One region of the Pannonibacter tanglangensis genome, then DNA from elsewhere that is predicted to be linked to it. Evidence: predicted binding sites of a transcription regulator. Region 1 holds the regulator's gene; the other holds the start of a gene.
What was found. Region 1 encodes PhoB, which activates phosphate uptake and scavenging genes when phosphate is short. Its sites were predicted from a motif close to TGTCATNNANCTGTCAT; they were not measured.
Positions count from the first base shown of each region.

Region 2: the regulator PhoB is predicted to act here: its motif matches at 2,911-2,927, upstream of GWI72_RS17570 (arsenate-mycothiol transferase ArsC).

Region 1 covers NZ_JAABLQ010000001.1:2,512,680-2,517,362, forward strand. Annotated here, with positions in the region: gene GWI72_RS11165 (GcrA family cell cycle regulator) at 1-496, shown strand, start outside; gene phoB (phosphate regulon transcriptional regulator PhoB) at 917-1,615, opposite strand; gene phoU (phosphate signaling complex protein PhoU) at 1,651-2,361, opposite strand; gene pstB (phosphate ABC transporter ATP-binding protein PstB) at 2,397-3,158, opposite strand; gene pstA (phosphate ABC transporter permease PstA) at 3,208-4,566, opposite strand; gene pstC (phosphate ABC transporter permease subunit PstC) at 4,563-4,683, opposite strand, start outside.
Region 2 covers NZ_JAABLQ010000003.1:122,474-127,156, reverse strand. Annotated here, with positions in the region: gene GWI72_RS17590 (CHASE domain-containing protein) at 1-1,093, shown strand, start outside; gene GWI72_RS17585 (carboxymuconolactone decarboxylase family protein) at 1,197-1,556, shown strand; gene GWI72_RS17580 (HAD family hydrolase) at 1,644-2,282, shown strand; gene GWI72_RS17575 (rhodanese-like domain-containing protein) at 2,383-2,760, opposite strand; gene GWI72_RS17570 (arsenate-mycothiol transferase ArsC) at 2,990-3,436, shown strand; gene GWI72_RS17565 (bifunctional DedA family/phosphatase PAP2 family protein) at 3,621-4,683, shown strand, end outside.

The sequences.
Region 1 (4,683 bases):
TGACGGGCTGAGCGCGAGCCAGATCGCCGCCGAGCTCGGCGGGATCACGCGCAATGCGGTGATCGGCAAGGTGCATCGCCTTGGGCTGTCCGGTCGCGCCAAGGCGGTGGCCCCGGCGGCCAAGCCGCGGCGGGCACGCACGCCGACGCCCCAGACGCCGGCCGCAACGCCGCGTCCGGCCCAGGCCCCTGCGGCGCAGAGCCGCGGGGCGACGGCGCTGAAGATGGACCCGGTCGAGGACGTCGCCGTCGAGGTGGCACCCGAAGCCGCGCCGGTTGCCGAGATCGTGCCGATGACGGAACGGGCGACCATCCTCACGCTGACGGAGCGCACCTGCAAGTGGCCGATCGGCGACCCGAGCTCGCAGGATTTCTACTTCTGCGGCCGGCACTCCGATCCGGGCGTGCCCTATTGCGCGCATCACTGCCGCATCGCCTATCAGCCGGTGAATGACCGTCGCCGCGACAAGGACAAGAAGCAGCTGGCCCGCGCCTGAGCGCCAGCTGCCGACCGTTTCGGGGTGGCCAACCAGTCCGTGGTCGCCCCACCCAACCCGAAGCCCGCCGCGCCTCCGCCCGGCGGGCTTTTGCTTTTACGCTCGGGATGCGCCCAAGCGGCCCGACGTCAGGCGAGACAACTGGCAACAAAAAAGCCCGCCAGAAGCGGGCTGGGCTTGATGTGATGACAAAGCTCGCCCTCTCCGAAGTCATCCCGGCCAAGCGCAGCGCCGAGCCGGGACCGGAGGGGCGAGGCCTCCATATTTCAATCAGCGAACCCGGGAGAGACCCAGGCTCTCCGCTCCCGGATCTCCGCTTCGCTCTCGTCCGGGATGACGATACAGGGTTTGTCAGCAGCCTGAGCCCACCGGAGGCGGGCTCAGCGGCGATGTTTCGCCAGTCGATGACAAGACGCAGCGTCAGCCGGCGACCGCAAACTGGTCGTTGAAGGCGTATCCGGCGCCGCGGACGGTGCGGATCGGATCCTTCACCTTGCCGCGGTTGATCGCCTTGCGCAGGCGACCGACATGCACGTCGACCGTCCGCTCGTCCACATAGACGTCATGCCCCCAGACGCCGTCGAGCAGCTGCTCGCGCGAGAACACGCGGCCGGGCGAGGTCATCAGGAACTCCAGCAGGCGGAACTCGGTCGGTCCGAGATGGATTTCCTTGCCGTTGCGGCGGACGCGGTGGGTCTCGCGGTCAAGCTCGATGTCGCCGGAGCGCAGCATCGTCGACACGACCTCGGGCCGGGCCCGCCGCAGGATGGCGCGCACGCGCGCCATCAGCTCGGGGATCGAGAACGGCTTGACGACATAGTCGTCGGCACCGGTGGCGAGCCCGCGGATGCGCTCGGCTTCCTCGCCCCGGGCCGTCAGCATGATCACCGGCAGGCGCTCGGTCTCTGCCCGCGCCCGAAGGCGCCGGCACAGCTCGATGCCCGACAGGCCCGGCAGCATCCAGTCCAGCAAGAGGAGGTCCGGCTGGCTCTCGCGCAGCCGGATTTCCGCTTCATCGCCGCGGGCGCAGGCCTCCACGGAATAGCCTTCTGCTTCCAGATTGTAGCGCAACAACAGGCTCAGCGGCTCTTCGTCTTCAACGATGAGAACCTTAGGCATTCATACGCTCCAGCAATCGGACGCGGGTGACCGCGTCAGGCGTTCTCGATGTCGGCGAGGCCGGTTTCATCGATCTTGCGGCGAGCCTCCAGCAGCTGCTTGCCCGTCACCATGAAGTAGACGTTCTCGGCGATGTTGGTGGCATGGTCACCGATGCGCTCGATGTTCTTGGCGCAGAACAGCAGATGCGCGCACTGGGTGATCTTGCGCGGGTCTTCCATCATGTAGGTCAGCAGCTCGCGGAACAGCGAGGTGTAGATCGCATCCACCTCGTCGTCACGCTCGCGCACGGCCTGGGCTGCCGCAGCGTCGTGGCTGGTGTAGGCGTCAAGCACGGCCTTGAGCTGGCTCAGCGCCAGTTCGGACATGTGCTCCACGCCGAAGGCGGCCTTCTTGGAGTTGAGGTCGCCGTCGATGGCAATGACGCGCTTGGCGATGTTCTTGGCAAGATCGCCGACCCGCTCCAGGTCGTTGGCGATGCGACCGGCGGCCATGATCTCGCGCAGGTCCTGGCCCATCGGCTGGCGCAGGGCGACGATGCGGATGAACTTCGCCTCGATCTCCTGCTGCAGCTCGTCGAGACGCGCGTCCTGCAGGATGGTCTTGTGGGCCTTTTCCAGATCCTGCGACAGCAGGGCGGTCACGGCGTCGTTGACCAGCGCCTCGGCGAGGCCACCCATCTCGGCCACACGGCCAGCCAGCTCGCGCAGTTCTTCATCGTAGGAACTGACGGTATGCTCGGACATGTTCAAATCCTTCTCGCGTTGGAAACAACTGGACCTTAACCGAAGCGACCGGTGATGTAGTCCTGCGTACGCTTGTCCTGCGGGTTGGTGAAGATGTCCTGCGTCGCGCCTTCCTCGACGAGATTGCCGAGGTGGAAGAAGGCGGTGCGCTGGGACACGCGGGCGGCCTGCTGCATGGAGTGGGTCACGATCACGATCGTGTAGTTGGCGCGCAGCTCGTCGATCAGTTCCTCGACCTTGGCCGTGGCAATCGGGTCCAGCGCAGAGCACGGCTCGTCCATGAGGATCACTTCCGGGCTGACGGCGATGGCGCGGGCAATACACAGGCGCTGCTGCTGGCCACCGGACAGGCCGGTGCCCGGGCCGTCGAGACGATCCTTGACCTCGTTCCAGAGGCCGGCCTTCTGCAGCGAGGAGGCAACGATCTCGTCCAGCTCCGACTTCTTGCGGGCAAGACCGTGAATGCGCGGGCCATAGGCCACGTTCTCGTAGATCGACTTCGGGAACGGGTTCGGCTTCTGGAACACCATGCCGACCTTGGCGCGCAGCTGCACCGGATCGACCTTGGGGTCGTAGATGTTCTCGCCGTCGATGGAGATGTTGCCCTCGACGCGGCAGATGTCGATCGTGTCGTTCATGCGGTTGAGGCACCGCAGGAAAGTGGACTTGCCACAGCCCGACGGGCCGATGAAGGCCGTGACCGAACGCGGCTGGATCGCGATGTCCACGTCCTTGATGGCGTGCTTCTCGCCATAATAGACCTGAACCTTGCGGGCGGAAATCTTCGCATCAGTCATGGCAGCTGCCTTTGTCGTAACAGACATGTCGTTCATGGTCGCGGTTCCCTTACCAGCGGCGTTCGAACTTGCGACGCAGGATGATCGCCACGATGTTCATGGCCAGCAGGAAGACCAGCAGGATGATGATCCCGCCCCAGGCCTTCTCGTAGAAGGCCGGGTCCGCACGCTTGGCCCATTCGTAGATCTGGGCGGGCATGGCCGAGTTCGGCGACAGGAAGCCGGCCGTGACCCCGTCGGGATAGTTGGAGGCGATGAAGCCCACCATGCCGATCAGGAGGAGCGGTGCGGTCTCGCCGAGGGCGTGTGCCATGCCGATGATCGTGCCCGTCATGATGCCCGGCATGGCCAGCGGCAGCACGTGGTGGAACACGGCCTGCATCTTCGAGGCGCCGACGCCGAGCGCGGCGTCACGGATGCTCGGCGGCACGGCCTTGAGGGCCGCCCGGGTCGAGATGATGATGGTCGGCAGCGTCATCAGCGTCAGCACCAGGCCGCCGACCAGCGGCGCGGACTGCGGCAGATGGGCAAACTGGATGAACACGGCCAGACCGAGGATGCCGAACACGATCGAGGGAACGGCCGCCAGGTTGGCGATGTTCACTTCGATCAGGTCGGTGAAGCGGTTCTTCGGCGCGAATTCCTCAAGATAGATGGACGCCGCGACGCCGATGGGCAGCGACAGCAGCAGCACCACGAGCATCATGTAGAAGGAGCCGATCATCGAGACGCCGAGACCGGCCTTCTCGGGACGCGAGTCGGAGGCGTCCGAGCCAAGGATGAAGTCCCAGTTGAAGCGGCGCTCGATGGTTCCCTTCTCCAGCATCTGGTCGACGAGGTCGAGATGCGCGGGATCCAGGTTCTTGTCGTTGGCAAGGCTCTCGCGGGTGACGCGGCCCTTGAGGTAGCCGTCGACACGGGCGGCGGCGTAGATGTCGAAGACGACCGTCTTGCCGATCTCGCCCGGGTTCTGGAGCACGAATTCGCGCACCTGCGTTGCCGCACCGGAGGACAGCATCTTGCGCAGGTCGGCCGGCTTCATGTCGGTGGTGATGCCGGCGCCTGCCAGCTTCTCCTTCAGCGCGGCGTCGATCAGCGCGTTGTACTGCGAGGTCTTCACGACCGACGCCTCGGCGGCATCGATCTTGGCCTTGTCGAGGGGGATCGACACCTGGACGAAGGTCTGGGTGAAGGCCACCGTGCCGTTGCTGATGATCGCGTACATCAGGGCCGCCAGGAAGGACAGGCCGATGAGGATGGCGACGATGCCGTAGGCCTTGAAGCGCACCTCTGCGGCGTTGCGCTTGCGGGTCAGGGCGTCGAGTTCATACAGCGACTTGGACTTGCGCGGCTGCGCGTTCTGGCTGTCGTCCGGCAGGACCGGAGCATTCACTGTCGCGTCGGTCATTCGTACTGCTCCCGGTACTTGCGCACGATGTAGAGCGCGATGATGTTGAGCCCGAGCGTGATCACGAAGAGGGTCATGCCGAGTGCGAAGGCGACGAGGGCCTCCGGCGAGGCGAAG
Region 2 (4,683 bases), on a different contig from region 1:
GGCGCTCGACACGGGCACGTTGCAGGCCTCGGCCCCCGTCGAGCTGGTGCAGGAAAACGGCGTCGATCCGCAGACCGGCTTCCTGCTCTACGTGCCGTACCGCGATGCGCAAGGTCAGACCCTCGGCTTCGTCTATGCCCCGTTCCGGATCGGCAACCTGCACCGGATGGCGCTCGACCATCCGACCGGGCTTGGTGTCCTGGTCGACAGCTGGGATGTCACGGGCGGCCAGCCGGTCCCGCTCTACCGGTCGGACGGCTACGATCAGGTGGCGGGTCGTCTGCAGACACCGGTGACGCGGCAGATCGACGTCGGCGGGCGCACCTGGGCCATTTCCGTCGTCGAGGCGGTGCCGGCCACACGCACGCTTGCCCACTGGCGCTCCTTCATCCTCGGCACGGTGTCGCTGCTGTTTGCCGCGGCGCTGGCCGTGTCCATCCGCAACCAGATGCGGGCCGTCGAGGCCAGGCGCGAGGTCCAGCGCGTCTCGCAGCAGGCGATTGCTGACAAGGACCTCCTGCTGCAGGAGATGAAGCACCGGATCAAGAACTCCATCGCCCGCATCCTGGCGATGGCGCGTCAGACGGCGGCCCATTCCGACACGCTCGACGCCTTCTCGGCCTCCTTCTCCGCCCGGCTGCAGGCCATGGCCAATGCGCAGGACCTGCTGACCCGGTCCCGATGGCAGAAGGCGGCTCTCGCGGATCTTCTCACCCAGGAGCTGGAACAGGTCTTCGGGGCTGGCCTTGAGGGCGCGCAGATCGACGGACCCGCCGTCGTTCTCGGCGAGAAGGCCACCCATGCGCTCGGTCTGGTGGTTCACGAGCTGGCCACCAACGCCCTGAAATATGCCCGCATCGGCGAGGGCCGCGCCCGGCTGGAGGTGCGCTGGCGCATCGAGGCTGCACGGCCCGCCGATGTCCTCTGCCTGCTGTGGTCGGAAGACGGACCCGACCCGCTGCCGGCGGGCGGACGCTCGGGCTTCGGAACCCGTCTTATCGACGCGACCGTGCGCGGCGAACTGAACGGCACGATCGAGCGCCGCTTCGGCGAACGGGGTCTGACGGTCGAGGTCCGCTTCCCGCTTGCCTGAACGGTTGCGTCTTGAGGCAGGTCAATCCGCCCTGACGCCAAACCTGCTAGCCCTGACCGGACAGCGCGGCCGCCGGCCGCCGGCACTGCAGGGGAGAGTTTGCATGTCCGTCAGCGACTGGCAGTCCTTCATCGCCGAGACCGACAGCCGCATGGCCCGGTTGCGCACGGGCATTCCGGGCGTCGCAAAGGGCTTTGCCGAGACCGCCCGGGCCGCCATCGGCGCCGGGGCGCTCGATTCCAAGACCAAGGAACTGATCGCGCTCGCCATCGGCATCACCGCCCGCTGCGACGGGTGCCTCGCCTATCACGCCAAGGCGGCTGCGAAATACGGGGCCAGCCGGGAAGAAGTTCTGGAGACCATCGCGGTGGCGGTATACATGGGGGGCGGGCCGTCCATGATCTATGGTGCCGAAGCGCTGGCGGCCTTTGACGCCTTCGCACCCTCCGCCCCGACGGGCTGACAGCCGCCTGGCCCGCATCTCGCCCGCCGCGCGCCTCTCGGCCCGCCCACCTCCGGGGCCAGCAAGAGGGCCCGCAGGGCGAACGGCATGTATGACGCGGTGATCTTCGATCTGGACGGCACGCTTCTCTCCACCGAGCAGGTGTCGCTGCGCGGCGGGCTCCGGGCCCTCGAGACGCTGGGGCATTCCGCTGACGAGGCCCTGTTCCACGCCCTTGTCGGCAAGGACGATACGGCCAGCTTCGCAATCCTCAGCGATCATCTCGGCGCCGACCTGGCGGCGGCGCTGATCCCGACCTGGAGCGCCGAGTGCCGGCGGATCTTTGCGGAGGAGGGCGTTCCCTTGCGGCCACGGGTCAACGACCTGCTGGACGCGCTCGACACGACCGGACTGCCGCGCGCCATCGCCACCTCCAGCCGGCGCGACAGCGCGCGGACCAAGCTGAAACACGCGGGCCTCGACACCCGCTTTGCCTCGGTTGTCTGCTTTGAAGATGTGGCACGGCGCAAGCCGGCTCCCGATCCCTACCTGCGTGCTGCCGAGCTGCTCGGCGTCGACCCGCGCCGCTGTGTCGCCTTCGAGGACAGCGAGACCGGCGCCGAGGCCGCCATGCTGGCCGGCATGGTGGTCGTCCAGGTGCCGGATCTCCTGCCGTCCGACGGGCACTTCGCGCATCACCTCGCAGACGACATCTGGACCGGCGCGCGCAAGGCAGGCCTCATCTGACACCGGCCCTGCCCGGCCCCTGAGCCGACCGCAGACACCTCCCGTGGCCCGGCGCGGCCGGGCTGCCGGGGCCGGTTGCCGGGCGTCAGGGCCTGAAGGACTAGGGGCGGGGGACGTGCGCGCCCGTTGCCGTGTCCGTGCCGAGATAGCCGTATCCCGCTGCCTTCCATGCACTGAACCCGCCGCCGACATGGCGGACATGGGAGAACCCTGCCTCGATGCAGCGCTCCGCCATGCGCCGCGAGCGCATGCCCGAGCCGCAGATCAGCACGACGGGTCGCGCCCCGCCCTCCGGCAGGCGGGCCGGATCGAAATCCGAGACCGGTGCCAGAAGCGCGCCGGCCACATGCTCGAACCCGTATTCCGCCGGGGTTCGCACGTCGATCAGCACGATTGCATTGGCGAGATGCAGCGCATGCGCTTCCTCGACATCAAGCGTTTCGAGGACGGCGGTTCCGATGGTTTCGCGGGTGGACATGCAGGCTCTCCGGGTCTGGTTTCATTATTTCATATACTTGAAACCAATAGGGATGCAAGCCGTCGACCGCAGCCGTGCGCCGGGGCCCCGCCGCCGGTCGGCCGGCCCGAGGCGGCGGCCTTTCCCGCCAGCCGCGAAAAAACGCCCTTACGTCAACCTGCTGTCACATGCGCGTTGCCGCCTGCCCGTAAACAGACCGCGCGTGGAACCCCGATTCGAGACGCTTCAGATGCGCACTGCCACGGTCCTCTTCGTCTGCCCGGACAATGCCCTGCTGGGTCCGCTGGCGGAAGCCTATCTCAATGCCATCGGGGGCAACCGGATCAGGGCCTTTTCGGCTGGTCCCGCGCCCACCGAGAGCCTGCATCCGGCGGCCCTCCGCCTGCTCTCGGACCACGGGCTGGCGCATGGCGGCCTGATGCCGAAGAGCTGGGACATCTTCCTGCTGCCGCATGCGCCGCAGCCGGACCGCGTGGTGGCGCTCACCACGTCGGTTGCCTCGGCGCAGCCGCACTGGCGCGGCAGCCCGCGTCAGACCCTGTGGGAAATCACCTCGGGGGCCCTGACCGCCAGTCCTGCGGCCTGTGCAGAGTATTTCCGGCGCATCCGCCAGTGCATCGACCGCATCGTGCAGGATCCGGCCCTGCCCGGCGACGCGCTGCTGCGACGCGCCTGATGGCCGGGCCCGACCGGGACCGGCCACCATGCACTTTAGTGAAACCTTCGTGTGCTACATACCTGTTGAGCCCCCGCCGGGCTGCCTATATGCAGGCAGCGACAGGAGAGGACCGGCCTGGACGCGCAGTTTCTGAGCGTGTTGCAGGACGTTCCTGCGCCCGGCCTACGCATGGACACAGGACTTGACCGAGTATCTGAACCAGATCGTGACGTTCCTGGGAGAAAACCCGGAGCTCGCAGGCTTCATCGTGTTCCTGATCGCGATGGGCGAAGCCCTGTTCATCGTCGGCCTGTTCGTTCCGAGCACGGTCGTGCTGGTCGGCGCCGGCGCGCTGGTGGGTCTCGGCAAGCTTGACGCCTGGACCATCTTCATCTGGACGACCCTCGGCGCCATTGCCGGCGATGCGATCTCCTACTGGGTGGGCAGCATCTACAAGGACAGGCTGCGCGGGCTCTGGCCATTGTCGCGCTATCCAGCCCTGATGGAGCAGGGCGAAGCCTTTTTCCGCAAGCATGGCGGCAAGAGCGTCTTCATCGGACGTTTCGTGCCGGGCGTGAAGTCGATCGTGCCGGGCATCGCCGGCATGGCCGGCATGAATGTCTGGTACTTCACCTTCGTCAACGTCACCTCGGCCATTGCCTGGTCCATCGTCCATCTCGGTCCCGGGTTCCTGGCGGGAACGGTCCTGAGCGCGATCGGCGAGGTCTCCGGCCGTCTGGCGATGGTGCTGGGCGGGCTCTGCGTCATCCTGTTCGTCATCGTCATGCTCGGCCGCTGGCTCATCCAGATCGTCATGCCGCTGTTCCCGGGCACCCATGCGGCGGTGGTCGGCTGGTTCGCCCGCCGGCCCGACCGCCTGTCCCAGTGGGTGGCGCGCACCTTCGATCCGGAGCATCCCCGGTCGGTCGGCATGCTGGCTTCGGTGGCCATCCTGCTGGTCACCATGCCGAGCTTCTTCTGGCTGGTGAGCGAGGTCGGCCCCGGCGACAGCTTCGTCCAGGCCGACGTGGCGATCCGCAACCTGTTCGACACCCTGCGCACACCGATCGGTGACCAGATCCTCGTTCCGGTCACGATGCTGGGCGATGGCTTCATCATCTTCCTGCTCAGCGTGGTGGTGGCCGGCTACCTGTTCTTCCGCAAGGCGTGGCGCCGCGCCACCGGGTTCCTGATCGCCATGGCAGGCACGGCGCTGTTCGTGCCGCTGATGAAGTCGATCGTGCTGCGGTCCCGGCCGATGGAAC